Regions from separate parts of the Peribacillus sp. NPDC101480 genome, predicted to be linked through region 1. Evidence: riboswitches for the same ligand, from Rfam matches in the RefSeq annotation. Region 1 holds a riboswitch; the other holds the start of a gene.
The links. Region 1 has a riboswitch for cyclic di-GMP ahead of ACQKMF_RS12790 (anti-repressor SinI family protein). Riboswitches for the same ligand answer to the same signal wherever they lie in the genome.
Positions count from the first base shown of each region.

Region 1 (16,389 bases):
AACTGTAAATCTTGGTATTAAAATCATGGCGTTCCCGTTTAACGCGAAGATAGCCGATGAATAAACAATAGGCAATCGAAACATAAAGCAAAGGATGAAGGAAGATTTTTCCTAATCCCATTAAGCATGCTATCAGCCAATCCGTTGTCAATTTCTTTCCACCATCCTCAAATGTAATCAAAATTTTGTCAATTTCGTTCTGGTCAGTTACCTCCTATTCTATCAAAAATGTAGCCTCCATGCCTATTAAGATGCAGAAAAAGTAGCTTTATCTAAAGTTTCCCCTAATCTGCCTCCATGTTCGCAGGCGAACTCAAACAAATGCAAAAGAGGCACCGCTCCAAGGGGAACGGTGCCATCAAGTTACTTCACTAAATAATTCAAAGCCGTGCGTAACTGAATATCATTATCTTCATCCTGGATCTTATCCAGAATGGCGGATTCCAAATGTGCTGCGGTTTTAGCGTCCAGCTTACCAGTCACTTCCAGGCCAAATTGTTTTTGGAATGCTTTTACTGCGATTTCTGTACTCCAATCATAATATCCATCCTCACGGCCCGGTTCAAATCCAAGTCCTTTCAGAATGCTTTGGGCATACTGGATTTGTTCATCATTCATATCCCGCTGCAACACCTTCTCAATGGCCAGCTGATGTGCATCAAAATACTCCGGTTGTTTCACTTTGATTGTCGGCTCGATCCCTTTTTTATGGATCCAGTTTCCTGAAGGCGTCAGCCACTTATATAATGTAAGTTTAATCTTACTGCCATCACCCATTGGTACAGCCTGCTGTACTGTGCCTTTCCCGAAGGTCTTCTCGCCAACCAATGGATAGCCTCCCGCCTCTTGCATCGCGCCTGCCAGGATTTCCGAGGCTGAGGCGCTCCCTTTATCCGTCAAGACGGCAATGGGATAACTTTTCGCTTTCTTAAGGCTTGTAAAAAACGATTGCGTTTCGCCCGTTCTTTCTGCAATTTGCAAATAAGGCTTGTCTTTTGTGATAAACTCGCCAAGAATCGTTTCCACACTAGAAAGAAGGCCACCTGGGTTACCGCGTACATCTATGACCAAGCCCTTGATTCCCTTCTTTTCGAGCTCTTTCATCTGCTTTTTGAAATCAGATGCAGTATTTTCCGAGAAAGTGGTCAACTCGATATAACCGATTTGTTCTCCGGCAACTTCCTTAATTGATGAAAATACGGTATCCAATGGAATTTCGGCACGCACCATTTTGAATTCAAGTGGATTGTCCACCCCTGCCCGCTTTATTTCCATTTTGACGGGAGATCCTTTTTTGCCGCGGATTTTCAGGCGCGTTTCATACAGATCCAAACCTTCTACACTTTCGCCATTCACCTTAAGGATTTGATCTTTCGGCTTTAATCCAGCTTTTTCTGCAGGCGAGTCTTTGTAAGGAGAAACAATGATGACCTTACCATCTTCCATTCCGATTTCAGTCCCGATCCCTTCAAAAGAGGAGTCCAGTGTTTCATTGAATTGCTTGGCGGTCTCCTTGTCCATATATACGGAATAAGGATCTTTCAGCGCTGACAGCATGCCTTGGATGGCGCCCTCCACCAAGTTGGAACCGTCCACCTGTTCTACATACTGACTTACGATCAAACCATAAGCTTGTTCCACTTTTGCCCATTCCTTATCCTTCGGTATTGCTTGGCTTTCATCTTTTGCTTCATTCTTGGCCGGAAGGCTTGTCCAATATATGCCCCCCATTGCTCCAATGGCTAGTGACATGATAATTACTAGAGGAAGTACCCATTTTTTGACCATATTTATCCCCATTTCTGACCTGATATGTATTTCACTATATGAGGCGATTGAAAGAAATATGCTTATAGAATATGGTGACACTACACAAAAAAACAGACCAGGAATTGATCCTGATCTGTTTTTCCGTTCATATATTGGGTATTAATTAGGTATATAGTTTAATGGATTAACAGCATTTGACTTGCTATAATTCCATGCGCCTTTATGTAGCTCAAAGTGTAAATGCTGACCGAAGGAATGTCCTGTGTTACCCATGATTCCAACCTGTTGACCTTTGGCAACTACAGCACCTTCGCCTACTTGTCTAGAACTTAAGTGTGCATAAACAGTAGTCCATTGCTGACCGCCGATTGAATGGGTAACGAAGACGACGTTACCGTATGTACTTGAGAAGTAAGAACGGCTTACGACTCCGTCGGCTGCAGCTACAACTGGAACCGTTCCGCTAGCAGCGATATCGATGCCGGCATGCTGTTTATTCCAACGTTCACCCATTGTTGAAGATACATATCCTGCACTTGGTCTAGTGAAAGTACCAGATGATACAGCTGGCGCTGAACTTACATTAGACGAAGGTTGTGAAGTTGATGGCGCTGATGAACTGTTGCTTTTTGCACTATATCCTGAAGAAGTGGATTGTTTTTTTGATTCCGATGCTTGTGATGCTGCTTGTGCAGCCGCTTGTGCCGCTTCTTGCTCTGCACGTTTTTTCGCTTCAGCTGCCGCTTTTTTACGAGCTGCTTCCAATTCGGCAAGACGTTGATGCTCTAAGCTGATGGCAGATTTGATGGCTTTTTCTTGAGCAGCAAGATTCGCTTTTTCTTCCTCTAGACCCATCTTCTCATGTTCATGCTTTTCAGTTTGTTGCTTTAATTTCTTAACTAAAGCATCCTTTTCTTGCTTCTGCTGTTTTTGTTGCTTTTGAATTTCCAATAGTTCAGCTTTTGCCACTTCTAAACTGGCAAGCTTCGTTTCAACAGCTTTTTGCTTTTCTTCCAGATCCTTTTTATCCAGCTCATGCTCCTTTAAAATATCGCGGTCAGCTTCAGCGATTGTCGCTACAGCTCCGACACGGTCAACTAAATCCCCAAAACTGGATGATCCGAATAATACTTCCAGGTAGTTCACGTCCCCGCCAGTCTCCTGGAAAGAAAGTGCCCTTTCCTTCAATACTTCATTACGTTTGGCGATCCGCTCTTTTAATACTTTAATCTCTTCTTTCAATGCTTCGATTTCTTTTTTCGTTTGTGTAATTTCAGCATTTTTAGCATCGATTTTTTTTGCGGACTCTGCGATTTTCGCTTCAATGGCAGCGATTTGGTCTTCTGCTGTCATTTGCTTATCCTGCAGGCTATCGATTTTCTTTTCAGTTTCGGAAATATTCGATTCAACACCTGAACGTTTTTCCTGTATGGATTCTTTCTGTTTTTCTAAATCCGAAATAGACTCAGCATAAACCGAAGGTGCCGCTAGAATGCTTCCCAACCCGATCATGATGGAGGCATTCATGGCAATGATATTTTTTTTCACGTTTCATTTCCCCTTTCAACCCGTTACATCCTTGCCTTGTAACGTCTCTCTATTTATGTCTGGCTACTTTTGGCTTTCGAGTAAAGATACACTTTTATACTTTCAAGAACTTCCTGACGGACATCAAGCTGCCCCATATTCCGATAACCGCACCAATTACGATGAGGATGGCCGAAACTTGATAAATAAACGGATTTGCAGGCAAGAAATCGATGAATTTGAACGTAATCTGCGGTGCTGCGTATTTATAAAGATTATAGTAGAGTACTGCAATCAGACCTATCGGAATGATGGAACCGAGGACTCCCAACCAAAGCCCTTCCAAGAAGAATGGCCAACGGATGAATGTATTTGTCGCTCCTACCAATCTCATGATCTCAATTTCTTTTCTTCTGGCTACAATGGTAATTTTAATCGTATTCGAAATCAGGAACATTGCAGTAAATAATAATCCTACAATAAGAACGATCCCTATGTTTCTAGCAATATTAACAAAGCTGAATAGTTTCTCGACGTAGCCTTGTCCATATTTAACACTTTGGATATATTCCATACCTTCGATTTTTTTTGCCACCTTGATGACATCTTGCGGAGATTTCGTTTTGATAACATAAACGTCCCTTAATGGGTTATCCTGTTCAAATGGTTTAAAAGCCTCACCATTATCTCCTAAATCATCTATTAAATTAGTAAGCTCTTCATCCTTTGGAGAGAAAATCACTGATTCGATGCCGTTTATCTCCGTAATTTGCTTACCTATAGCTTTTATATCGTCATCATTCGCCGCATTATCAATATGTGCACGAACTTCGACATCTTTCTCCACATTTCCCGCGATATGATTTAAATTCATCATGAGCACTAAAAAGACGCCAACCAAAGTTAGAGTGACCGTTACTGCACTGACTGAAGCAAACGTCATCCATCCATTACGGCCAATATTTTTAAAACTTTCACGGAAGTGACGGAGCAATGTTCTAAATTTCATATCCGTAATCACCTCGATGTTCATCGCGAACTATTTTTCCACTTTCAATGGCAATGACACGTCGTTTAATATTGTTGACGATGTCCCTATTATGGGTGGCCATGACAAGTGTAGTTCCGCGTTTATTAATTTCTTCGAATATGTTCATGATTTCCCATGATGTTTCGGGATCAAGATTACCTGTAGGCTCGTCTGCTATGACTACCTTGGGATCATTGACGATCGAACGGGCTATTGCAACCCTTTGCTGTTCCCCACCAGATAACTCGGAAGGAAGCATTCTCGCTTTATGTTTAATGCCAACCAGATCAAGGACTTCCATGACTCTCTTTTTGATTTCTTCCGGTTCCTTTTCAATAACTTCCATGGCAAAAGCAACATTTTCATATGCAGTGAATGTTTGAAGGAGTTTAAAATCTTGGAATACCATACCGATATTACGGCGAAATAGAGGAACTTTCGAATTGCGGATACTTGGCAGGCTTATGCCATTGACCAAGATATTACCGCTTGTAGGCTTTTCTTCCCTATACATCATTTTGATGAAGGTCGATTTTCCGGCACCGCTCGGACCCACTACATAAACGAACTCGCCTGGCTTTATTTTCACATTGATTCCATTAATGGCAATTACGCCATTTGGATATGTCTTTTTCACATCTATCATTTCTATCATTCTAAAACCACCTAATTTGCTTGGATTATCACTATGTACCTACAGCTTTTTCGACAATTTTCACTGAAATCTGACAGGAATCTCTCTTACTTGAGCACAGAAACATTATAACATCATATTTTGTCAAATTAAGCATAAAAAATATTACAGTTTCATTTCAGTTAGACATATATCAACATCTATGTAATAATTCCAGGATTTGATTGCTTGAAAAGGGGGTTAAATGTGAGTTGTCACGAGGTTTAAAGGAGGCTAAATGAAACGTCCTGCTAAGCAGGACGTTTCATTAATCATTATTTATGTTCAGCAAGCCATTCAGCGACCATGCTCGCTTCCTTGCCCTGGATTATACCTTTTGGCATTCCGCCTTGACCATTCGCAATGACTTTTTCGATGTCTGCTTTTGATAGCTTGGAACCGACCTTCGTTAAATTCGGTCCCACGCCGCCTTCAAGATTCACTGCATGGCAACTTGAACATTTGTTTTCATAAATTTTTGCGGCATCACCGGCATCTGCCGTAGTCGTTTCATTATTTTCACTTGCAGGCTCTTTATCTGCAGCATCATCGTTCCCACCGCATGCAGCCAAGGCCAAAGAAGTACCCAAAATTAAGGCTAACCACTTCATTTTCATCGAATTTACCCCCTCTGATTTATACCAGCACAAGAACATTATACCAATTTCAATCCAGTTTAAAACCCTCCCCAAGTACCTCCGATGCGTCCATTACAATTACAAACGCTTTAGGGTCAACGAGTTTCACCAATTGTTTCAATTTGGTGAATTCAGACTGGTCTATTACGCACATCAAAATTGGACGAGTAACATCTGTATATCCGCCATACCCGGATATGCCTGTTACACCCCGGTCCAGCTCATGTATGATAGCATCCCTTACTTCCATTTCTTTATTCGTGATGATTAATGACATCTTCGAACGGTTCAATCCAACCTGGACGAGGTCTATCGTCTTGCTTGTCACATACAATCCAATCAATGCATAAAGCCCTTTTTCAATATCAAAAACGATGGCAGCACTTAAAACGATGATTCCATCAATGACTGCCACACAGGTTCCTAATGACAGATGGGTATACTTATGGAAAATCTGTGCCGCCAAATCGGTCCCGCCTGTGGAACCCTTCCCTCGAAAGACGATCCCCAGCCCAAGTCCGACCATCATCCCTCCGCAAATCGAACCAAGCAATGCATCATTCGTCCATGCATCCCAATCCTTTGTCAGAAATACCACTAAAGGCAGAAACAAGGTTCCAATCAAGCTTTTGGCTCCGAAATGTCTTCCAAGGATAATAAGCCCCGCAATGAACAAAGGGATATTAAAACCCCAAAGAACGTAGGCTGGCTCCCAACCGAGAGTTGAATCGAGAATCGTGCTAATTCCACTGACCCCGCCAGATGCGACCTGGTTAGGCAGTAAGAATACATTAAAACCAATGGCAATTATGGATGAACCGACAATCACCAATCCATACTCCGTTAACTTTTGAATTAAAGGGTGCTTCTGCTCCCGGTATCTTTTCTTCATTTTGCATAAGTCTCCTCGAACCATCATTATTATCTAGTATTGGCCGAACGAGGTAGAGCATCCCTTTTCAATCCTGTAAATGTCAGCCAGAAGATTCGTTAAAAAGGAAAAAACAAAAAAGTCGGACCGTGGAAACCGGTCCGACTGGCTGATCTTATAATTTTGAACGCAAGTACGCATCAATGAACATATCGATATCGCCATCCATGACAGCCCCCAAGTTTCCGGTCTCCGCACTGGTACGATGATCTTTAACCATGGAATACGGGTGGAAAACATAAGAACGAATTTGGCTTCCCCAGCCAATTTCCTTTTGCTCACCACGGATTTCATCCAATTCCGCTTGTTGCTGCTCAATTTCACGTTGATACAATTTGGCTTTCAGCATATTCATGGCCTGGGCCTTGTTTTTGATTTGAGATCTCTCGTTTTGGCACGTTACCACGGTGTTCGTAGGTATATGGGTGATCCGGACTGCCGAGTCAGTTGTATTGATATGCTGACCACCTGCACCACTTGCCCGGTACGTATCTATTTTCAAATCTTCCGTGCGTACTTCTATATTGATCGTCTCATCGAATTCCGGCATGACTTCACATGAAACGAATGAAGTATGGCGTCGTCCTGAGGAATCGAAAGGAGAAATACGGACAAGACGGTGTACCCCTTTTTCCGCTTTCAAATAACCATAGGCGTTATGGCCTTTGAAAATTAAAGTGACACTCTTGATCCCAGCTTCATCACCTGGAAGGTAATCAAGGGTTTCCACTTTAAAGCCTCTTTTTTCACCCCATCTTGTATACATGCGCAGCAGCATGGAACCCCAATCCTGGGACTCCGTTCCGCCTGCACCAGGATGCAGTTCAAGAATGGCATTTTTCGAGTCATATTCTTCACTTAGTAAAAGTTGAAGTTCAAAGTCGTTCATCTTTTGTGCAAGAACCGTAATCTCTTCTTCCAGCTCCGCTAAAAGTTCTTGATCGTTCTCCTCTTTCACTAATTCATATGTCAAATCCAGATTTTCATATGATTCATTCAGGTCGGATAATTGATTGACTTGTTCTTTTAAACCATTCGTTTCATTGATGACAGTTTGTGCCTTTTGCTGATCATTCCAAAAATCGGGATGTGTCATCTCATTTTCTAGCTGTGCGATTCGTGCCTCTTTTTCATCTAAGTCAAAGAGACCCCCTAAAGTCCGTTAATCGTTGCGCTGTCCGTTCAAGTTCATTTCTAATTTCTGCTAATTCCATTTCTCTTCACCTCATTAAGTATGTTAAAAAAAATCCCTGAAGAGGGATTCCCTTCATTACAAATAAAACCTCTCCAAACTATATGCAAATGTATACCTTTATGCAAACAAAACATGAAAAGAGGCGGCAAGCCTTACACTTAACCGTCCCATAATCATTATACACCTAACTTTAACCTAAATTGCCATGGCAATTCTTATATTTTTTACCGCTGCCGCATGGGCATAACGCATTTCGGCCAACGTCTTCCTTTTTACGGGCAGGGGCTTTTTTCACTTTTCCCCCGTCTTCTTCCTTCGGATTGACCGCTTGTCCTTTTATGACTTCCTTACGTTCCAAATTGTTTCGGATTTCGGCCTTCATGATGTATTTTGCGACTTCATCTTCCATTGAAGCAATCATCGCTTCAAACATTGCGAAACCTTCTGATTGATATTCACGAAGCGGATCAATCTGGCCATAAGCACGAAGGTGGATCCCTTGGCGCAATTGCTCCATCGCATCAATATGGTCCATCCACTTGCTATCGACGGCACGAAGAACGATTACTTTTTCGAATTCACGCATTTGTTCTTCAGATAGCTCTTCTTCTTTTTGGTCATAGCTTTCTTTCACTTTTGCTAAAATGAACTCAACCAATTCCGTTTCATTTTTCCCTTCCAAATCAGCTACAGTGATTGAACCTTCATTGAATAGGTTACCATTCAGGTAATCGACAAGGCCTTGTAAATTCCAGCCTTCCTCATCACCCATTGGTGCAAACGCGACAACATTTCGCTGGATGGATGCCGTGATCATCGTTTCGACGATTTCACGTAAGTTGTCACTTTCCATGACATCGAAACGCTGTTTATAGATAATTTCCCGTTGTTGACGGAGAACATCATCATACTGCAGTAATTGCTTACGTGAATCGAAGTTATTGCCTTCGACCCGTTTCTGTGCGGATTCAACGGCCCTTGTCACCATTTTGCTTTGAATTGGCTGGGAATCATCCATACCAAGGCGCGCCATCATGTTTTTCATGTTATCCGAACCGAAGCGGCGCATCAATTCATCTTCCATTGATAAATAGAATTGAGTGACCCCTGGATCTCCCTGACGGCCGGACCGACCACGCAGCTGGTTATCTATACGCCTGCTTTCATGACGTTCCGTACCGATTACAGCAAGGCCCCCAAGCTCCTTGACACCTTCACCAAGCTTGATATCCGTACCGCGCCCTGCCATGTTCGTAGCGATCGTAACTGAGCCTTGATTACCTGCATTCGCAATGATTTCCGCTTCACGCTCATGGTTCTTGGCATTCAAAACATCGTGAGGGATTCCTTTTTTGGATAAATAGGCAGATATGACTTCAGATGTTTCGATGGCAACCGTACCGACAAGCACAGGCTGACCCTTTGTATAGCGTTCGGCGATGTCTTCCACAACAGCCTTGAATTTGCCATCAGTTGTCGCGTATATAAGATCTGCCCTGTCGTCCCTGATGATATTCCTGTTTGTCGGGATCGCAATTACATTCATATTATAAATATTGCGGAATTCTTCTTCTTCCGTTTTGGCTGTTCCGGTCATACCTGAAAGCTTTTCATACATCCTGAAATAGTTCTGGAATGTAATCGTCGCAAGAGTCATGCTTTCATTTTGAATTTCAAGTCCTTCTTTCGCTTCGATCGCCTGGTGGAGACCTTCACTGTAACGGCGGCCTTTCATCAAACGGCCAGTGAATTGGTCAACGATGACTATCTCGCCTTCCTGGACAACATAATCCACATCCAAATGCATGGAAACATGTGCCTTTAACGCCTGATTGATATGATGATTCAAAGTAACGTGATTAATATCGAATAAATTATCGATATTAAACGCTTTTTCAGCTCGATTCATCCCATCTTCCGTCAGCTGAACACCTTTTGTCTTTTCATCATATGTGTAGTCGGTTTCTTTTTTCAAGGTTTTTACAAACGCATTGGCCTGGATATACAGCTGAGCCGATTTTTGTGCGGAGCCGGAAATGATCAACGGCGTTCTTGCCTCATCGATCAAAATCGAATCGACCTCATCAATGACAGCGAAGTGCAGCGGGCGCTGTACCATTTGTTCTTTATATAACACCATATTGTCACGAAGATAATCAAAACCTAACTCATTATTCGTACTGTACGTAATGTCAGCATTGTACGCCGCCTGTTTTTCTTCTTTAGAATGACTGTTCAAATTCAACCCGACGGTCAAACCAAGGAAATCATACAATACACCCATCTCGGTGGCATCACGGTGTGCCAAGTATTCATTGACAGTAACGACATGTACACCTTTACCGGTAAGCGCGTTTAAATAAACCGGCATGGTGGATGTTAAGGTTTTACCTTCCCCTGTTTTCATCTCGGAGATATTTCCATCATGAAGTGATGCCCCACCCATGATTTGAACACGGTAAGGATATAAGCCCAGAGCACGCTTTGCCCCTTCACGTGCAACCGCAAAAGCCTCAACAAGCAAATCATCAACGGTTTCCCCATTTTGATAACGCTCTTTAAACTCACCCGTTTTGGCACGCAACTGTTCATCCGATAACCCCGCCGTCTCATCAGCCAGCGCTTCGACCTGATCGGCGATTTTTTCTAAACGTTTGATTTCTCGCTTATTCGGATCAAAAACTTTATTTAATATATTAAGCATTCAATAACGCTCCTCTATTATGGTAATGATCGTTCAATGACAAAATTCATATAAGTAAGAAGAAACACACTTCTATTATTACTAATGCACGCTTAATTTTACCACTTCTATCATAGAGGTACAACTTCATGTCACTTCCCTGGTATAGACCTGAATTCAATTCTTGCGAAAAACAATGGATAAATGAGGAGTAAAACTGTTAAAATAGAAGGAAGTATAAAAAATATGTTGCTAACTCCCCACTATTCCATATGTAAATGAGAATTATCCATAACCTTCCATCACTAGATGCTGTGTGTCCTCTCTAGCGATAGCATGTCAAGGTAATCCAACCTTACAGTCGTCTTGTTTTGAATGATAAGATTGGCTACTGACACTTATTAGCGGAAGATAAATAGAACATGTTTCGAGGTGGTATTGATGATTGGTGAACGTGTAAAAAAACTGCGAGAAGAAAAGAAAATGTCGATGACTGAACTTGCCGATAAAGCGGGTGTGGCAAAGTCTTATTTAAGTTCGCTCGAGCGGAACTTACAAACGAATCCTTCTATTCAATTTCTTGAAAAAATCTCCGCCGTACTAAACATTCCTGTTGATGCCCTGCTTTATGATGCACCAAATAAGGAAACCTTGGACACTGACTGGATGAAAATCGTTGAGGAAGCCATGAATTCGGGTGTCTCAAAACAACAATTCAGGGAATTCATCGAGTTTAATAAATGGAGAAAAGATAAAGAAGAGTAGAGTGGTAGTACACTAGTTTACCTACATAATCCTGAAGAATACAGTTTGAATAAGCTAGACTTGTAGAATCTCAAGGAAGAATAAACCCTATAAACAGCTAATGAATCGAATTACTGTTTATAGGGATGTTCTCGAACTTTTTCGTAAGCTATTTTCCATTGTTCTCCTCTAATGTTACCTCAAGGCTTTCCCGTTTCAAAAAAGCACTGATTTCCTCCTTTTTGAAACCCAAGCTCCTTGCTTCTGAAATCAATTTCACCCATTCTTGATCCATTTCCACATTAGCCACCTCTTCTACCTCCTAAAATACTCCTTGTATTTCAGGCAGACCAGCCATCATAGTCTCAAGGACCTTAGACCTGTGCCTTTGCGCCCTCATCTTTCAATAAGTTTGCCTTTGTCGTGGTATTTATTACCAAATACATTACATATAATCATATTATAACGGATACCCACTCCATATATTGCTATTTTATGTCGGTAATCTACCTAAATGCAAAAACTTTTATCCGACAAATTATTACAAAATTAAGAAAATTCATAGTGCAGGTAATTTATCATAGACTAATTGATTTTCGTTTTTTTGTATAATAGTGAATATTGCTCTTCTTAATATTTCGTTGCTTCGTATTGATTCTCTCCATTGTAAGTGCATCCAAGGCTTTTTGCGCAGTTAAATCCTCACCGCAGGTCGGGCAAAGCCACTTTCCATATTCCGCACTGCTAAAAGAAGCCCTATGGCAAGTATGGCAATTCTTTCGATACAAGTAATCCAACCCCTCTGCACCTTGATCAAATTGTTTTATATAAAAAATCAGCCGTTCTTTTTAAAGAACTTACAATTTGAGTATAGTACAAAAGAAGGGGGTTATTAAATAGGTAAAACTGACTATTTATCTTGATAAAGAACAATAATTGTTCTTCAAAAGGATTTTTCGTTGATTTGTATTTTATAGAGAACAAAAGAAGCAATCATTCTTTTTCTTTTCAAACGAATTCTATCAACAGGCATTAAAAAAGCACAACCCAAAGGCTGGGCTGTGCTTTTGATCTTAGAATAATAATTAACTAGGTTCAATCAATCCATAGCGTCCATCTTTTCGGCGGTACACTACGTTCGTTGTATTAGTATCCGCATTCGTGTAAACGAAGAAACTGTGACCAAGCATATTCATTTGTAAAATCGCTTCTTCACTGTCCATCGGCTTTAAATCAAAGCGCTTATTGCGGACCACTTCAATATCATTATCGTCTTCAAATTCATCCACCACTTCGTCAACTTCCATATTGAAGGCGAATGCATCTGGTGCAGCTGATAGATTGTTCCGGAACTTACGATTGACCTTCGTTTTATGTTTACGAATTTGGCGTTCAAGCTTATCATTGATCAAGTCAATGGCAGCATACATATCCGCATTTTCCTCTTCAGCACGAAGAACCAAATTCTGCATGGGAATCGTCACTTCGACCTTTGATGTATTATTGTTCACTTTTAAATTCACTAACACATTTGCATCTGGTGTATTGTTAAAATATCGTTCTAACTTGCCAATTTTCTTTTCGACGTATTCTCGAATTGCTGGAGTTACCTCAATGTTTTCACCGCGTACGTTGTAATTCATAAAGTGAGTCCTCCTTAAATTAAGACTATACAGTTAGATTCTACAATACCCCTCCGGTTCCTTTTAGAAACACATCATGAAATATGTCGAAATAATGAAACAATTGTCGGAAGGTTTGGAAAGGGGTTGATGTCTGCCCTAGCTTCATTATATCAAATGCTATGCTATAAAGAAAAAATTAAGCCTATTTTATTTACAGAAAATTTAAAAATAATTAACATGAAAACCTTTTGGAATCCAAACGGTCGTGTAATCAATTTCTTTTATCATAGAACACACCATCCACTGATAGACTTTCATACGGGTTCGTGTATTTATTGGATGATCGTTTCTTCTTGTTTATTTCCTGGATATCCCGCTTTATCTCCTGCTTTTGGAGCTTCAGCAAGTGATCGACCTTTTGGTTGAGCAACAGTGCTGCACGTCCCAGCTGCTGCTCTTCTGCAGTAAAAGGCGGTTTGATTCGAGAAAGAAGTCCATCTCGCTGATCGATCAGCTTTGTGATCCTTTCTATTTTATCATCACGCTCTGTAATCGTGTGATTTTCCAGAACGGCAAGTAATTCAACAGTCAAATCATGAAAGGTCCTAATCACCATTACACTTGACCGCTTTGGGTAAATTGTTTTTTCCGATTGATTTGAATTACTTCCTTCCAAGTATTCCGGAACTCAGTAACAAGGCCCTCCACTTCTTCCAAGGCAGAAACATCATTTTTCATATTCGCTTCTATCAGACGCCGGTTCATGAAATCATATAGACTCATCATATCTTTGGATACATCCGCATCCATATTCAGCGTCACCATCAATTCGCGGATGATATTTTGCGCCTTGATGATGTTCGTATTCTTCGCTTCGATATTTCCTGCTTCAATGGCCTTCTTCCCAAGCATGATGAACTTCAAACAGCCATTATAAAGCAGTAATGTAAGCTCTCCCGGGGATGCTGTGTTGACTGAATTTTGCTGATACGATTGATAAGGATTATTTATTGCCATATTTAACTTCCTTTCCGACTTACCTTAACTAAAATAAGAAGCTAACGATGCACTTTGGCTGTTTGCCTTTTGAATCGCTTTTTCCATCGCCGTGAACTGGTTGTAATAGCGCGATTCCAATTTCGTTAGCTTTGCCTCAAATGTTGAAATCTTCTTATCCAGCCCATTGACCAATTTTCCGATTGTAAAATTGTTATTAACAAATCCGGCCTTTCCGGCCTTTTCAGTAATCGCCTTCATTGATGATTCTATATCATCCCTTAACCGGCGCGCGAGGCCTTTGTCGCTCTTTTCTGGCCCATTGGCCATGAACATATCATAAATCGCATTCGGATCCTCACTAATGGCTGCCCGGAGCTTGTCCTCATCAATCGTTAATTTACCGCCCTCCAAATAATTTTTGGTGGTGGTGATCCCCAAACTGCTGAGATTGTTTTTTCCTGTGATCCCATCCACCGAGGTGTATAGGGATGACCTCATTGTGGTCAAGAGGCTTTTTAACGTCGAATCCCCTTTTAATGTTCCGCTCTTCGCTTTTTCTTCCCACAGCTTCACTTCATCCTCTGTCATTGCCTTTTTTTGCTCAGAGGTAAGCGGGGTAAAGGAGCGATATTTAGCTTCACCCGTTTTATCTTGAACCTTTTTAATGACATCATTGTATTTATTCACAAACTGAGTGATCGTGTCCAGGATGGCATCCACATCAGCTGTTGATGAGAATGTGACTGTATCCGTCGTTTTTTGCTTTACCGTTATTTCCGCTCCATTAATCTGAAACGTATTCGAAGGACGGGAAATGTCCAGGCCATTATAAGTAATCGATGCATTTTCCCCTATTGTGCCGCCAGTTCCTTCATTGTTACTGCTCATTTTTAGCACATTGAAGAAATCTCCGGTACTCCCTAACTCAATTTCAGGCCGATCTTTTATATCACCTGTATTTTTAGCAGTGATGGAAAACTTCTGGGACGTTTCATCGAAAAATAGAGTCACTCCCGAGTTTGCAATAATTTTATTTATGACACTCTCTAACGTATCGTCCGCATTAAGGGTAAGAGTATACGGATTTTCCACTGTTGCGCCATCTTTTACTTCCGTATCAAAACCGCCATCCTTATTGATGGACAGTATCGTAATATCTTGAGGAGTCGTGATTCCCAATTCCGATAGTTTCTTTTTCGGGTCGGTAACAGCTGATTTTTCTGTACTTGTCATGGTTGCTGCCTTGGCAAGCCCATTCACTTTTATATTCCCGGAAAAATCAATGGTCGAATTCACATTTCTCACTGATACAGCATCTGGATTCGATACCATCACCTTCTTTTTAATAAAGGAAGACTGCTTCCCAATTCCATCACGAATGAGCGTATCCAATTCTGATAAAGCTGTATTTATCGAACGGTAATCATCCCGCTGCCACTCGGAATACTGCTTTTTCTGTGTCAGTTTTTCCAATGGCACCCGTTCTGCCTGCATCATGCTCTTAACTAATTCATCAATGTCCATCCCGCTTGCTAAACCACTGATTCGTACCAAAATTGATCACCCGCTTATATTTTTTCATCCACCATTATGCCGACAAACTCCGTCATTGCCGCATAGAAGTCCAATAACTTCTTCGGGGGAATTTCCCTGATCGTCTCATCCGTTACATCATCCACTACCTTGACATAGTACTCATTCAGCTTCTCATGATATTCAAAACGAACCGCCGTATGTGTCGGATTCAGGAAGGTGTTCAAACTATCCACCATTTCCTGCACCTTTTCTTTTGATGGCATATCAGTAGATTCCACACTTTGCTCCGAATAGGCTAGCGTATTCATTTCCCGCTGATAAAATGAACTGATTCCTTCCGAGATTGCTGTTCTAAGTTGTGAGGAAAGGATATTTGTGGACAAACTCTCCCGCATCTAAATAGCCCCCAATATGATATCTTTACTTTTTATATCGGTTCCGAAATGGAACTTTACAGTGTACATACAAAGGATTTATTATTAAATAGAGAACAAACATTCGCTATCGGAGGGGATAACATTATAAAATGGGATTAAGAAGATGAGCTTACACTCTTATATAAGGAGGTTTTCATAATTAATCTTACTGAAATCCAGAAAAATATATTATATGCCAGCATTATAAGTGACGGTGAAATCACGAAAATTTATAAAAATAGCAGGAGAAAGAACAACAGCTACCGGGAGCACTACGGCACATCTCAGGGAGATTATCGAAAATGGAAAATTTCCTTTTTTGATGGATTATTATATATCACTCCGGCAAGCCAATGTGTCCGTTCCGCTTCTTTAGAATTATTCACCAATTTATTCCCACACTTTTACAGTGATGATGGAACTAAACATCTCCCCTTCACATTATTGAAACATTGCATTTTAACACATTTCCTAACTATTCTATACATGGATGATGGCTCTTTAAGCATCTCATACAGGGTAAATCATAATAAAAAAATTATTTACCTCACACCGCATATTTACCTTTACCTTCAATGTTATCCTAAAGACGAATTAGAGAAACTAAAGGAACATATATTTA
Region 1 covers NZ_JBNNSB010000003.1:311,806-328,194, reverse strand. Annotated here, with positions in the region: gene ACQKMF_RS12840 (PDZ domain-containing protein) at 1-151, opposite strand, end outside; gene ACQKMF_RS12835 (S41 family peptidase) at 364-1,788, opposite strand; gene ACQKMF_RS12830 (murein hydrolase activator EnvC family protein) at 1,930-3,318, opposite strand; gene ftsX (permease-like cell division protein FtsX) at 3,413-4,306, opposite strand; gene ftsE (cell division ATP-binding protein FtsE) at 4,296-4,982, opposite strand; gene cccB (cytochrome c551) at 5,276-5,617, opposite strand; gene ACQKMF_RS12810 (YitT family protein) at 5,667-6,530, opposite strand; one part of gene prfB (peptide chain release factor 2) at 6,685-7,719, opposite strand; one part of gene prfB (peptide chain release factor 2) at 7,721-7,783, opposite strand; gene secA (preprotein translocase subunit SecA) at 7,955-10,468, opposite strand; gene ACQKMF_RS12795 (helix-turn-helix domain-containing protein) at 10,889-11,212, shown strand; gene ACQKMF_RS12790 (anti-repressor SinI family protein) at 11,361-11,501, opposite strand; cyclic di-GMP riboswitch class I at 11,533-11,618, opposite strand; gene ACQKMF_RS12785 (hypothetical protein) at 11,770-11,979, opposite strand; gene hpf (ribosome hibernation-promoting factor, HPF/YfiA family) at 12,277-12,834, opposite strand; gene ACQKMF_RS12775 (flagellar protein FliT) at 13,088-13,432, opposite strand; gene fliS (flagellar export chaperone FliS) at 13,432-13,833, opposite strand; gene ACQKMF_RS12765 (flagellar hook-associated protein 2) at 13,858-15,369, opposite strand; gene flaG (flagellar protein FlaG) at 15,384-15,746, opposite strand; gene ACQKMF_RS12755 (DNA endonuclease) at 15,924-16,389, shown strand, end outside.

Region 2 (16,389 bases), on a different contig from region 1:
ATTGATGTAAATCTTCTATTTATTACGGGAAGCTTCAGAGAAATTCCGTTATTTATCTACTCCCTTCTCACGGAAGACTTATAATCAGGTAAAACTATTATCCGTGACGTCCATTAATTGCAAACGTAGTTCTTAAGCAGTGTTTAAAATAATTTATCAGAGGAGATAAAAAATGAAACGAAGAAACTTCTTACTGAATATTTTTCTTGGTATTTTTGCATTCATTTTTGGTTATACAATAAAAAAAGAGGGTGTAAATCTGTTTTTACAACCAGTCGATTCAACCATGGTTAAAGGTGAAGACGGGAAGTTGATAGCTCATAAAATTAAGGTTTTGACGGAACAGACGGAGGAAGTAGGAAAAAATATACAATCTCATTTTATAAACGTACTATTTCCACCAACACCTTTAAAAGCTTACGATTCAAATAATACCGATAAAGAAAACACAGAAATATTGCAAGATATTATTGACTATGCTTCAGCTAACAACAAAGTTGTCTTTATGCCATCTGGTTATTATATGACTACATCCCCTTTGACAATTCCGTCAAAACAAGGATTTGAGTTGCGTGGAGCCGGAAATAGAAATACAGTTATTCTTCCACAACATCAAGGAAATGTTATTGAGATAGTTAAAGGGCAGTCACATGTTATTAAAGATATAAAAATTGAACATACAGAATCATCAAAGGATAAGTACACTGGCATTTATGTAAAAGATAGCCTTTTAATTACAATTGATAATGTTACAATAATCTTTCCGAAAAATGGAATTACTTTTGAGGGAGGTACTTATGTTTCAGATGTATCCAATTTGTATATATACAAATTCAAAGAAAAAGGTATTTATTTAAAATCAACAGGAACTGGAGACTTTACATCTCCGAATGGTAATAATTTCCTTATTAAGTATATAAGAGGACATGGCGAGAAAGCATCAAATTCTTATGCAATATACATAGAAGATGGCTCTGTAAATAACTTTAGCCACGGGCAATTAAGTGATTGTGACACAGCTATTTATTCTGAAAAAGGAATAAGAAATTATTTTGAGAAGTTTTGGATTGAGAATACTAAAACCCATATAGAGATTCTTGGTGGAACAGCTCATATAAATTCTCATGGTACTTTTAAAAATAAAATAGCAGAAGGAGCTTTTGTGTTTAGCGATAGCGGTCCAGCATCGCCTTATAGTGATTTAACACAAGATCTTTTAAAACAGGATAAAGCATTGAACGCGCTGTGGTTTTTTAATGAAGGTAGTGGATCTACAATATTAGATAAGTCGGGGAATAAGAAACACGCTACATTGCAAGGTACACCTACTTGGGTTAAAGATGGCAGTTGGGGGACGGGTGTTCATTTTAACCATTCAGATGGTAGAAAGATATCTATACCAATTGACACTGTAGATTGGACACAACCTTATACGTTTATTTATAACTATAATATGTTCGATAATGAAGATGAGAATGCTGCTCCTATTGGTTTATATCTAACGAATTCTAAAGAAAACAAGTATTTTTGCGCTGGAGCTAACGTAAGTTCATTAAGCGCGGGATTATATGACGGTGTTGTAGCAGAGTGGCCTAAATCAAGACCATCAGGTCGATACGCTTCTAGAACGATAAAGAACATATGGCAATTTATTTACGTTGATCCAATTGCAAAAAAGGTTGAACTAATAGACCCATACGGAGGAGGAGCTAAGCTACAGTTTACAAACAATTTCCCTATTAAAACACCAACAAAGGCGTTTATAACAGGGCGTGAACACACTACTAATACTATGGAAGGTATTATGTCAATGGCTGGATTTTTCCAAAGAAAATTGTCGATTAATGAAGTGTACGAAATTGTTAATTGTACTGGCAGGCCATTTCAACAATTCGATAAATCTGTTCAATTCAGTACGGTTCTTGTATCACCAAATAAATCAAATTATAAATTAACTGTAAATGATGACGGGACTCTAACTACCACATTAATTTAATAGCAAGTCAGAAGGTATTTCGAAATAATCAGACGGGTAATCATTTATCATTGCTTGTAGAGAAGAGTACCTTTTCAAAAAAATATGTGGAGTGCTGTAAAGCTTGTAAAGCTTGTAAACCTATTCTATAGACCTAGCCGAACGATTAAAGAAAAAATGAACTGACATGGCTATTTTTTGTACAAATTCAGTTTGGTGGCCTTTAGGCGTATATCCTTTGAAACAAATTATTACTGGCTTTATGAAGGAAAGGTATGGCCCTAAGAACCTTTCTATCGTTAGATAGTAAGGGGAAGTACCAAAACATAAGAGACCGACATGGGCACTTCGATCCAAAAACGCCTTAGAAGTAAAAATGCCTGAAATTATGGTCATTGCTAATTAATACGGTTGTATCTTGCCTAGGCAAGTAAAAGCTAGGGATGTTTCCGCGAACTTTATAGAGCGTAAAACGTATTATTACCGAGGGTGTGATTGCGCCAATGCACGCCAATTTCGAGGGGAATTGACATTATAAGGTGATATCTTATATTCAAACGCACAAGAAGCGTTGGAAGAACTGAATCACTTAGAGTGACAAACTGTCATTTAGAATAAAAGTAGGCATTTTATTTGTTTATCATCCCCCACCGATAATCTTCTTTCTTTTAGTATAATTTTTGACGGTAAATTGAGTTCGATAAACATGTTGAAAGAATTATTTGGATTTATTAACGTTAAAAATTATGGAAGTCATAGGAAATTTATTGATATAAAAAATAGACATGCTATGATTAATTATTATATAGATTTGGTTAAATTCAAATTACTTTTTTTAAAAATGAACAGAATTAAAGAGTTCGATAGATTTCAAAACCTAGTTATTGTTTTTCCATAGGATTAGATCACAAGCTAACCCGGTAGCATTAATTTACTATTGGGATAAACATGTCAGCTAGTTGAGTACAACTGATGCTTCAAATCGTGTCTTTTTGTTCACTTCTTGAAAAATCAAGTAAAGTTCAATAGCTGAAATCGTTTCATAATGAGTAAAAAAAGATTAAGAAGAGAGTGAATGAGATGGATAACAATTGCAGTCTTGATTTTTCTATAATACCTAGGGAATTAAGATTATTACTTGAAATTATAAGGACGGGAAAAGGCGATATTAATGGTCAATTCAAAAATGAATTGTTTACAGATATTAATTGGGATAATTTCCTCTATCTAGCAAGACATCATAGAATATACCCAATGCTATATTCTAAGTTAAAAAAATTTGATGGAGAGTTAATCCCTATACAGGTTATTCAAACCTTGTATCACGAATACAAAAAAAATACATACCAAATGCTTCAATTATGTGCAGAAATGGAACAAGTCAGCAAGTTATTTACTGAACATCAGATTCGTCTTTTATTTTTGAAAGGTCCAGTAATTGCTGCAGATATTTATGGGGATATTTCACTAAGAACTTCAAAGGATTTAGATATTCTTATTCCTAAAACCGATTTAAAAAGAGCGGAAGAACTTCTATTGAATCAGGGGTATGAAAGAGTGGAGGTTCAAGCTACATTATATGAGTGGAAATGGAGCAAACATCACGTTTCGTACTTCCATCCTCAAAAAAAAATCGAGCTTGAAATTCATTGGAGACTTCATCCTGCCCCTACAAAGGAACCGAACTTTAATGAATTATGGCAACGAAAAAGGATTAGTAAGCTTACAAGCTATCCTGTCTACTATTTAGGAGATGAAGATTTGTTTTTATTTCTGGTTGCTCACGGTGTTAGACATGGGTGGTTTCGACTACGTTGGTTGTTAGATATTGACCAAATGATAAGAAATGGAATTATTAATGAGAAAAATAACGGATTACTAAAATTTTTTCAACAACATTACTTAGGAAGACATGCACTAATATTATCCTCACAATTATTAAATACCCCAATTAATGAAGAGATGCAGTCATTAACAACAGGAAAACGTACAAGGAAGCAAGCGCAAATGGCAATATTCTACATTATAGAAATGGGTAATTCATTTAGCAACGAACCATTTTCAATAAAATTAAATCTACATAAGTCGTTCGTCTTAAATCTTTACCAATTTTCAATAAGGTCAAATCTCCAAAAGTTTTTTTACATTATTAAACTATTTTATCCCAGTCCAGCTGATACAGAGATACTAAGGTTACCTAAGTCACTTCAGTTTTTATATTTTCCGTTACGGCCCTTTTTATGGGTGTGGAGAAAGACAATGAAACCTATATAAAGATAACATCCCATAAGATAGACAGCAAAAAGAAAAGATCAATGCTGTCTATCTTATGGTTTTTTAAAGAATAAAAAGGTCGATTGGAAGTTTAAGATTTCGGTAGTTAAAGAGCAATTGGATTTAAATTACTAATATTAATAAAAAAAGCAAAAATGGAATAATGGAAGATTTGTAATTATTAAGATTATTGACAAAGGCATAAATAGATGGTAATTTTAGTTTATTATATTCGTTATAAAGAACGTTTTTTTCTTTATAAAATACAGATTATAAGGTCATTAGTATACTGATTTGCATTAAAACGATTTATTTATGAATTACTATTTATATGAGAAAAATCGAATATTATTCAATAATTAAATGAGCAGTGAATAAATTCTAATAAAGGATTAATAGAGAACTCAAGGTTGCGATTTACTAGGTAATTAAGAAAGGATGAAAATAAATGCCTCTATTTCTAATGAAAGAAGTATGGACACCTTTAAAATTAGTTGGGGTGAAATTTTTTAAGTCAGATGATAGAAGTATTTTCATTAAGGTAATGAACCAACGGAGGAGAAAGATCAAGTAACAATAGTAATTATACTGTATTTTCATCTTAAAAATGGAATTTATTGGTGTTAGCAACAACCATACATAACAAAACACGCAGGGGGAAAACATGAGTGCTATAGCCGGTATTTATCATTTTAATGAAGAGCCTATGAATCTTCAACATTGCCATAATTTGATGACGGCTTTACAAAAGTACCCTGCTGATTCTATCCAAATGTGGCATAGAGAAAAGATTTTTCTTGGTTGTCATGCTCAATGGATCACGCCTGAATCTGTTGGTGAGCAGCTCCCGCTTTATGATTTTGAAAGGCGCTGTACGATTACTGCTGATGCCATTATTGATAATCGTGAAGAGTTATTCCAGAGGTTACAAGTTAAGCCATCCGATCAAAAGGGTATGACGGATAGTGAACTGATTCTACTTTCCTACTATAAGTGGGGTGAAGATGCTCCAAAATTCTTAGTAGGGGATTTTGCTTTTGTCATTTGGGACGAAAAGAAACAGAAGTTGTTTGGTGCAAGGGATTTTTCAGGAAGCAGAACGCTTTATTATCACCAAAACTATCATAAAGTTGCATTTTGCACGACTATGGATCCGCTTTTGTCATTACCTTTTATAGAAAAAAAGTTGAATGAGCAGTGGCTTGCTGAGTATTTGGCCGTATCGGGAATGATTGATGCAGTAGATTCTTCATTAACGCCTTATAGAACCATAAGTCAGATACCACCATCTCATAGCTTAACAATAGAGAATAATAGGGTGACTTTAAAACGATATTCCTATTTAACTCAAGGGGATAAGTTAAAACTTAAATCTAATGAAGATTACATAGAAGCATTTCAAGGTGTCTTCCAGGGAGCTGTTACATCTAGATTAAGGACACATCGGAAAGTTGGCGCCCAGTTGAGTGGTGGGTTGGATTCCGGTGCTGTTGTTGGCTTTGCTGTGAATCAATTGCAGCGGGAAAGCACTGCACTACATACATATAGTTATATTCCTCCCGAAGATTTTAAAGATTTTACTCCTAAATACTTATTGGCTGATGAGCGGCCTTACATCAAATCTACGGTAGGACATGTTGGCGGCATTATTGATCATTATTGTGACTTTAAGGGGAAAGACTCCTATTCTGAAATGGATGACTTTCTCGACATCATGGAGATGCCATATAAGTTTTTTGAAAATTCTTTCTGGCTAAAAGGGATGTTTGAAAAAGCGAATGAGGATGACATAGGTGTTTTACTTAATGGAGATAGAGGGAACTTTTCAATTTCCTGGGGATTCCCCTTGGAGTATTACTCCCTTCTATTAAAAAGGCTTAAGTGGGTTCGACTATATCAAGAGTTGGAACAATATAGGAATAACGTTGGCGGATCTAGATTGCGAAAGGTGAAAACCATTGCAAGAATCGGCTTTCCAATCATTGATCGGATCTTTCCGGAAGGTGTGCCATATAAAATTCCTTCCTTGATCAATCCAAGATTTGCAGAAGGAACAGGGGTATATGACAGATTTAAAGAGTATGGCATGGATGAAACGGGCTGGTATTCGAATTCTGATATTTTTAATGAAAGAAAAAAGCATTTTGAAGATATCTTTCAATGGAATGCAGGAAATACGCTTTCCACAAAGCTCTCCTTACGATACAAGTTGTGGAAGCGAGATCCGACGAATGATATCCGTGTTATTCGCTTTTGTTTATCGCTCCCGGAAAGTCAATATGTACAGAATGGGATGGATCGTGCCCTGATTCGAAATGCTACAGTGAATGTCTTACCCGATAAAGTAAGGCTAAATCAACGGTACAGGGGTGTGCAAGGTGCTGATTGGGTTCACCGAATGCTGCCCAAATGGGAAGCATTCACAGAAGAGTTGCAGCAGCTTAAAACAGATAAAAAAGCATTAGAATATCTAGATATTCAAGCAATTAACAAAGCACTAATAAAGATTAAAGAAGGGGCTAGGCCAGAATATGCCCCTGATCCTGATTATAAGTTTTTAATGCGTAGTTTAATCGTATATCGATTTTTAAAAAAATTTGATTAAAAGGAGGTGATTAGTATGAAAAAGGAATGGAAAAAGCCTGAATTAGAAGTTCTTGATGTTAATCAAACAATGCTTGGAACAGATGGTGATTACACAGATGCTGCATTTCCAGCGGGCACTCCTAAAGGTGACATAACTTTTAGTTAAACTTTTTACGCAACAAAGTCTGTTAGGTTCCCCTAAGCCCCTATTTATCCAGTTAATAGGGGTATGACTTCAAGAATAACAAAGTATTAAACATTAGACCTGTCTAATTAAGAGACGTTATTTATGTACGGGGGTATTTATATGATCGGTATCAAAACAAAGACTGTTTATGAAGCGTATGGTTTAACCGTATCAAGTGATATAGCTTTGACAGAATTGCTTCCTATTAATATAGTGGATGATAAAACGGATATTATTATCGAAAAAGCTGATCTCCATGCATTATGGTCTGAGCATTCAGTTCCTGATGATGATTTTGTCATTAAGAAAGACTGGATTATGTTTCATGTTTCCAAGACGGCCATTTTCTCGATTCAAAGCGGAAATAGAATAGAATTTTGTCCAATTGATGCGGCACAAGAAGATGAGATTCGGCTTTATATCCTCGGAACATGCATGGGTGCCATCTTGATGCAAAGAAAAATCCTTCCTATACACGGAAGTGCGGTAGCCATAGATGGAAAGGCATATGCGATTGTTGGCGATTCTGGTGCTGGGAAATCCACTCTTGCTTCAGCTTTTTTGAAAAGGGGCTATAAGCTCATGAGTGATGATGTCATACCAGTAACGCTAAATAATGAAAATATACCAATTGTAACACCTTCATATCCACAACAAAAATTATGGCTGGAAAGCTTAAATCATTTTGAAATGGATTCAAATAACTATCAGCCACTTATTGTTAGAGAAGATAAATTCGCTGTTCCTGTTCAAAATCAGTTTATTACCGAACAACTCCCGCTTGCTGGTGTATTTGAATTGATCAAGAGTGAAAATGCCGAGATAGAAATTAAGCCAATATCATCTCTTCAAAGATTTTATAAATTGTATCATCATACATACCGTAATTTTTTTATACAAAAATCTGGATTGATGGACTGGCATTTTAATACTTCTGCCAAAATGATTAAGAAAATCGAGTTTTTCCAATTACGTAGACCAACGAATCGCTTCACGGCGCCAGACTTATCGGAAATTATTTTAAATGTATTAAAAAGGGAGGAAAGAGTTCATGATTACTAATCAACTTGATACGAAATATAGCCAAAGTCCAGGAAACATAGTAAGTGATATGGATGGGGAAAAAGTCATGCTAAGCGTTTCAAACGGAAAATATTATAATTTAGGTGAACTGGGCGGGGAAATTTGGGAGTTAATGAAGGAACCCATCACGATTCAAGAGTTAGTTGCAACATTACAGTCACAATACAATGTCGATCAAGCTGATTGTCAGGCACATGTCACTGACTTTTTAAGTCAATTGCTAGAACAAGGCTTAGTTAGCATCCATTCCTAGTATCATGAATCTTTAGTCTAGGAGGCTAAACAATGAATATCGTAAAGAAAGCTCAGACTTTTCTTCGATTGAATTTCAAGACAAAGCTGCTGTATATCGAAGCTTTTTTACATTTAGGCTGGGCCCGTTATCTTAAAAGCATTTCCTTTTCAAAAGTTGCCCCAACACTTGGTGAACAGATGAAAGAGTCATCATATGAATTGAATGCAGCGGATAAAGAGATTTTAGCAAATGTTTCACGGGCTATAAATATTATGAGCCGCTACACCATATGGGAAAGCCAGTGTCTTGTAAAGGCAATGGCGGCTATGAAGATGCTGGAAAAACGAGAAATTGATAGCACTCTTTATTTAGGTACAGCCAAAGATGAGAATGGAGGGCTCATTGCACATGCTTGGCTACGCAGTGGACCTTTTTACATAACGGGAGCAGAAGTGATGGATAGGTTCACTATTGTTTCTAAGTTCTCTAAAAAGAACAGGAGTGGAAGTCTGAAAGAACAAGAGTCTGGTTAATCTAATACCATTTAATTTGAACAAAATAAACCCTCCAAGGTTTATCCAGGAGTCCACGCGTCACCACCCCACCCATACTATCTTCAATGTGAATAATAAACTTAGAAAAGTGGATACCTAATACCTTTCCTTTCATTTTCGCGCTTTAGCACTAGTAACATGGAGGAAAACGATCAAATATGGCCTGCAAATGGAGGATATGGTAATGAAGCATCTTTTACTTTATACGAAACAAATACATGATTATTCGGGGAAAATATTATATATCAATCTTATTTGTATGATTTTAATAGGCTTTATAGAAGGCGTAGGAATTTTCTTATTGATCCCATTGATTGGATTGACCGGTATAATGGACATAAAAACGGATGAGGTTCCTTTCTTAAGCTGGATTAATGGATTATTCACAGGAGTTCCGGAAACGCTCAGTCTTTTATTGATACTTGGTGTTTATGTAATATTAATGGTTGGACAAAGTGTATTTAAGCGGAATCAAACAATCTTGGGAGTCAAAATCCAACAAGGTTTTGTTAGAAAGTTAAGGGATGAGGCGTATGGCAGTCTGCTGCAGGTCAATTGGGGATTTTACCTAAAAAAGAGGAAATCCGATATAATCAACATCATGACAAACGAAACCTTCAATGTAAGTGCAGGTATTAATTTATTTTTACAGTTTATATCTTCTCTTATTTTTACTTTGATACAAATCGGAATAGCTTTTTATTTATCTTTTCCAATGACGAGTTTTATCATAGCCTTTGGGATCATTCTTATTTTTTCTTCACGGAAGTTTGTGAAAAAGTCTCAGTCTATTGGAAAGGAAACCTTCCAGCTAACACAAACATATTTAGCAGGTATGACTGATCATCTTAACGGAATGAAGGATATCAAAAGTAATTCACTAGAAGACTCTCATTTGAGTTGGTTTCTATCTTTAAGTGAGAGAATGGAAAAAAACAGAATCAAGTTAACAACCTTAAATACGACGTCCCAGATGATCTTCAAAATTGTATCTTCAGTCTTAATTGCCATTTTTGTGTTTTTTTCGATAAAGATGTTCATGGCCCAGCCAGCCCAACTAATGCTTATAATTGTTATTTTTTCAAGGTTATGGCCAAGATTTACTAGCATTCAATCCAATTTAGAGCAAATAGGGTCTACGCTACCATCTTTTAAAGCATTGTCGGATTTACAAAACGAATGTAGAGAAGCAAGAGAGTTATATGAATCCGATTATAAAAATATCAAGTCTATTGAAATTGAACAAGGGTTGGAATGCCGTAATGTATATTTTAGTTATGATCAAAACGAGAGCAATTATGCCCTAAAAAATATAAGCATACACATTCGCTCTAAACGTATGACTGCTATTGTCGGCAGATCGGGTGCCGGAAAAAGCACCTTAATAGATATATTAATGGGATTGAATCATCCTAATAGGGGTGAAGTCAGAATAGATGATATTCCCCTTGCTAATGACCGCTTATTATCACTGCGTAGGTCCATTAGTTACATCCCGCAAGATCCTTTTCTCTTTAATGCAACCATACGGGAAAATCTGATGATCATTGACCCTGAGGCAAGTGATGAATCCATTTGGGAGTCTTTGGAGTTCGCGGCAGCTGCTGATTTTGTTGGTAAGCTTCCACAAGGGCTGGATACCCTCATCGGTGATCGGGGTGTCCGACTGTCAGGAGGAGAAAGGCAGCGGCTAGTGTTAGCCAGGGCGATTTTACGCAAACCGTCCATCCTGGTATTGGATGAAGCGACGAGTGCTTTAGATACGGAGAACGAAGCGAAGATTCAATCCGCTATTGAAAGATTAAAAGGAAAAATGACCATCATCGTCATAGCTCACCGATTATCGACGATTCGTAATGCTGATCAAGTGTTGGTCATGGATCAGGGAGAAATCATTCAGGTCGGTGAATATAACCAATTAGCGAATGAAAAAAGAGGGATGTTTAGCAATTTATTAGGTATTCAAATGGAATCAAGAGTATAAATAGGAAGTTAACAACAGTCAGGTTACAGATATTTTATGGTTTGGAATGCTGGCTTTTTTCTTAGGGGAAATAAATTAATAAGGAATCACTTAGCCTACTCGATTCGGAAAATTACTTTTGTAGAATAGTAAATGCTAGATTATTATAGCGGTTATATCTCTGCTTTTAATAAAAGTGTTTTAAAGAAAGTGCATTCTACCAGTGTTTTACATTGTAATGTCACTTTATGATGAATTATGTTGAAAAATGACATAAAAAAACGAATAGTATTATGAGCTATTATTACGTTTTTAAGTATAATTAACATTAATATAGTTTTAATTAAGGAGAAATTTTTTTAGGGCATAATGGTTTACATGGAACAAGGGAATCGAACGAGTTTTTTAAATGATTTATTAGTCTTGAAAGAATAATAAAAACTAATGTGAAATATTCTTGAGAAAGGCAAACCTATTGAAAAGTAGGGACGCAAAATTACAGGTCTAAGGCTAATTGCTAAGACGGCTGTGTTACCACAAGTTGGGTGGGATTTATCATGGAAGCTAACCATGAACGAGAAGAATGGTTTTATCTAATTTTGGAGGCTAAAAATCTAGGATTATCTATTGAAGATGTGCGGGAGTTTATTCAGATTGAACAAAACTAGAATAAGAATAATCTCTGTATGAGGAAAAAAAGGTTTTAGCAACTTATTTTAGGCTGTTTTTGACTGAATTCTATGTATTTCTTATGTCTTTTTCGAATAATCTTCTTCCTATTGAAATAATAAAGAATATTATATAATAATATTCTTTATTATTAATGATTTATACTTATATAACGAACAATTTAGGATATAATTAGATGTACTATTAATTACTTTATTACATAATACAGAGACTGAACCTAATGATAGTGTAGAATATTTGTTTTTTAATACTAAAATCGAAGTGAGGAATTTAAAGTGTCAATACTAGTAACTGGAGGGGCGGGCTATATCGGAAGCCACGCAGCTGTCGAACTATTAAATACAGGTTATGATATTGTAATTGTAGACAACCTGTCAAACAGTAATTTTGAATCATTAAATCGGGTTAAGGAATTAACAGGCAAGGACTTCACTTTTTATAAGTGTGATTTATTAGATCGTGAAGAGTTGAATACTATTTTTGAGAATCATAAATTCGAAGCAGTAATGCACTTTGCAGGGCTTAAAGCTGTAGGGGAATCAGTTGAAATCCCATTAATGTATTATCATAATAATATAACAGGCACTATTAATTTGTGTGACCTGATGGCAAAGCATGATGTTAAGAAACTCGTCTTCAGTTCATCAGCTACGGTGTACGGTCACCCGGATAGTGTCCCAATTGATGAATCATTTCCATTGTCTGCAACTAATCCATATGGACGTACAAAATTGATGATTGAAGACATATTACGAGATTTATATATTTCGGATTCCACTTGGAGGATAGCCTTATTACGCTATTTTAACCCAATCGGTGCTCATGAAAGTGGAAGAATTGGAGAAAACCCAAATGGAATACCAAATAACTTAATGCCATATATAACGCAGGTTGCAATTGGGAAAAGAGAAAAACTTTCTGTTTTCGGCAATGACTATGAAACTCACGATGGTACAGGAGTCAGAGATTTCATCCATGTGATAGACTTGGTAAAAGGGCATTTGAAGGCACTCGAGTTCCTTGATAAAAATAAAGGGATAGAAACATTTAATCTTGGTACAGGTACAGGCTATAGTGTTATGGATCTCATTAATGCTTTCAGCGCTGTCAATTCAAAAGAAATACCTTATCAATTTGTAGATAGGCGCCCTGGTGATATCGCAATTTGTTATGCAAATCCTACTAAGGCAGAAAAAGTATTAGGCTGGCGTGCAGAAAAGGATTTAAACGAGATGTGTAAAGACTCGTGGAAATGGCAAACAGATAATCCGAACGGATACGAACAAAAAGTTCTCGTTCAATCATAACGGGTGTTTATTGAAATGGACTGAGAAATCAGTTCATTTTTATTTTAAGAAGGATGCAATGAATTCACCTTTTGTCGAAATGAATGGGCTGAGAATCTGAGGAGATTAGTCAAGAGTACAAATAAACAATAAAAGAGATGATCCTGTTATTCTTATATTACTCTGTTTGAATGAAATTTAAGCTTACTTGTCTCTTTTGGAGAAGAAAATGAAGATAAATAAAATATACCAAGTTGCTATAATCTGTTCAAATAATGAAAAATCGAAAAACTTCTATGTAAACATTTTAGGGTTGCATATTAATAAGGAAACATATCGAGAAGAAAGAAAATCTTATTAATTTGATTTAATGGTTGGCGGACGCTATCAGCTAAAATTGTTTTCATATGCGAATATAAATAGATTTATTTCCTGACTAGAATGTTTCGGAGCTAAAACTTATAAGTAGTAAAGCAAAAGTAAGGATTAACAGTATATAGAACTATTGTAAGCGCTTTCTTATTAAGTTATTATGAATAATATAGTACATAGAAAGAAGCTGCATTATTTTTATTAATAAAGATAAGCTCATTCTTTTTGTGATACTTGATTTTTAAAAATAATGGTTGAATAGTAATTAAATTTAACAACAGAAAAACAATCCAATAAAAGGAGATGCTTTATTATGAATGAATCCAGCAATGTTGTTGTGGGACTATTGTGGGGAACGTTTTTAAGCTTTCCGTTGTGGTTGTCATTTTTCGGTTGGATAAAAATAATATTGAATTTTATAAAGTAAGCGCTTAATAAATTTAGATACTAAATGAGACCTAGGCAGGGTTCAACAGAATGATCATAGGATTTATTTAAAGTACATAATACGTTAGTCGTTACCTTCTACAAATTTAAGAAATATCGCCTATAAAAAAATAGTTAATAATACTTAAATATTTTTCGTTATGTGCCGATACTACACTATAGAGATCAAGCAAAGGGACTTCGCAACAGGCGATGTCAGATAGCTGACATCAGAATAGAAGGAGATTTTTTGATGACAAAAAACAAATTCATTACGTTCGAGGAAGTTTATGAAAAGAAACAAAGAAGCAAGAAAATTTTTATTGGGACTTATATTACCATTACATTAGTTTTGATTTCATTAATGACTTATTTTATGGGACAGGCATAATATGTTGGTATCGAAGGGGCTGAGGAATCGGTCCTTTTTTATTTTTTTATATCAACACTATTTACCTAAAACTTACTAGTATTCATTTAAAAGGAATATTTCAGAAATGTTAAAATTGGGTAAATTTTTGTTTTTTAAACTAGTTTCTGCTTGCCAATTCTCGATTTATATGTGATTATCAAATAAATGAGCTATATTCCTTATTTTTGAAAAAAGGATTAGGACAACAGTATGAAACGGTGGCTCAATTATATATTGGAGTGGAAATTTCGAATGGATTTTTTTGATATTTTAAAAGACACTTTTGCCAAGGGTGAGTCTGGACAAGATGTTACTGTAAATGAACTTGTGGAAGAGATTAAGGAGAAATTAAGCGGGATCATTGAACAACCTGAAAGTATATGATCCGTAAATACTTAGTCCTGGGCTTATTGCGTTGGATGTTGATTGGTGCAGTTTTGTATAATATGGTAATCTTTCGTTTTCAGGAGCTCTTATATGTATCCTTTTTAGTGCAGATGAACTGCATCAAAAACTAACCGGTGGCCGTGTCTCTTTGTGGATGTTATCACGGACACGTTTAGCGGTTTGCTAGGAATCTTCTGTTCCCTTTTCATTTATCGATGGAGAAAGCGACATCGAATCTGAATTTGATACATATAATGAAGGAATGACGGAGCATGTCTACAACATGCTTCTTTTTTTTGCGTTTATGGATGCTACGCTATGAGGGTGAGGACTCTGGTGAATAAGCTTATATCATTTTTCATTGGCCGCTCGGTTGAAAGTGCGTTTCGAAGCTGGGAATTAATAATCGGGCATATTATGTGCAACATCCAACCTTGTACTTTTACAATATGGACGTAGAGACCTTTCAGTATGATTTGTAGGCCGATACTTAAGAATGTGAAGAACTGGATTCTGGATAAGGTTGGAGGGCAGCATAAAACTGCCTATGAAATTCCAGTTACACAGGTCTTCAATTCTCGCATTAGGGTGTTTATCTTGAACAAGATAGCTATGTTTTCACAGAAAAAGGCGAATGCTGTTTGTTATAGAAATATCGGTTTAAATAGTTTCCTCTCCTTTTTCAGGCTCGAGTTCGTTTTATTGAAAAGGGAGAGGCGATGCTCTCATGTATTGCCGAAAAGAGCTACTTCTCATGAAACATATTTCATTCTTGATCGATCACTGATGGCTTTCAGAATAAACATTTTGTCCTGTTTGCTTAGCATAGCCCAGCTGCCTGCTTTGATTTTCATACAAATCCACTCCTTTTGTTTAGGATTATTAATTATAGTTGATGGATGATGGTTGATGGAATTCCGGTTCCAGTGAATGATAGTGTCAAGTGATGAAAGGGGCAAGGGGAAGTTGGAATTTTCAGCTCATATTAGATTATACCGTCTTTTAGTGCCTAATAAACAACAAAAATTCCAACAAATCTCTACAATTGGTGTTCGTTTTTTGTCAGAATATTGGACGGGGAAAATGAAAAAGCTGTCAGGATGCGGGTCCGGACAGCTCTTCATTTTTTCTTATTTGATGGATAATTGTTCTTTTAATTCGGATTGAACCTTTTCCTTTTCTTCATCCGACACAATATAATAGTAGATTCCGTCGATTTTAGTACCGTTGCCATTTATAGATGATTGGGTAATGCTTTTGCTTGCGTCCCTGTAATTCTTTTGGATGTCCATCATGTCATCAAAAGTCAAATTCGTCTGGATATTATTACCGAGTGCAGCGAAGACTTCATCGTATTTCGTCAATGATGAAAGGCTAGCGCCTTCCTTGATGACAGCCTCGATGATGGCACGTTGTCTGGATTGACGGCCGAAATCACCACTCGGATCATCATGTCTCATTCTTGAATAGGCAAGGGCTTCTTTCCCGTTAAGAGTATGCGTACCTTTTGCAAAATGAATGCCATCGGATGTGAAGTCCAGATCGTTTTGTACGGTCACGCCGCCGACTGCGTCAACGATATCCTTAAAGCCTTCCATATTGATTTTCATATAATAGTCGATTGGGATATCAAGGAAGTTTTCAACGGTATCCATGGACATTTTCGCGCCGCCGAAGGCAAATGCATGGTTGATTTTATCCTGTGTTCCATGACCGACGATTTCGGTCCGTGTATCACGCGGAATGCTTAGCATTTTGACCGATTTCTTTTGTGGATTGACTGTCAAGACGATCATTGTATCTGAGCGGCCTTTGTCGCCATCACGTTCATCGACACCGAGCATGAGCATCGAGAATGGCTCCTGATCGGATAGTGCAAGGTCCTTAGTTCGTTTATCGGTGGTACGGTCTATTGGTGTATGCATCGTGTCAACGGTTTTTGTCAGTGAATTCCATACG
Region 2 covers NZ_JBNNSB010000001.1:856,126-872,514, forward strand. Annotated here, with positions in the region: gene ACQKMF_RS04265 (hypothetical protein) at 173-1,996, shown strand; gene ACQKMF_RS04270 (nucleotidyltransferase domain-containing protein) at 3,056-4,249, shown strand; gene ACQKMF_RS04275 (lasso peptide isopeptide bond-forming cyclase) at 4,914-6,854, shown strand; gene ACQKMF_RS04280 (paeninodin family lasso peptide) at 6,870-7,001, shown strand; gene ACQKMF_RS04285 (HPr kinase/phosphorylase) at 7,143-8,084, shown strand; gene ACQKMF_RS04290 (lasso peptide biosynthesis PqqD family chaperone) at 8,074-8,358, shown strand; gene ACQKMF_RS04295 (lasso peptide biosynthesis B2 protein) at 8,391-8,873, shown strand; gene ACQKMF_RS04300 (ABC transporter ATP-binding protein) at 9,079-10,878, shown strand; cyclic di-GMP riboswitch class I at 11,313-11,396, shown strand; gene ACQKMF_RS04305 (anti-repressor SinI family protein) at 11,415-11,525, shown strand; gene galE (UDP-glucose 4-epimerase GalE) at 11,823-12,854, shown strand; gene ACQKMF_RS04315 (VOC family protein) at 13,063-13,194, shown strand; gene ACQKMF_RS04320 (hypothetical protein) at 13,885-14,022, shown strand; gene ACQKMF_RS04325 (hypothetical protein) at 14,296-14,427, shown strand; gene ACQKMF_RS04330 (LytR family transcriptional regulator) at 15,561-16,389, opposite strand, start outside.
Region 2: it holds a riboswitch for cyclic di-GMP, as region 1 does, so the genes downstream of both, ACQKMF_RS04305 (anti-repressor SinI family protein) here and ACQKMF_RS12790 (anti-repressor SinI family protein) in region 1, are expected to answer to the same signal.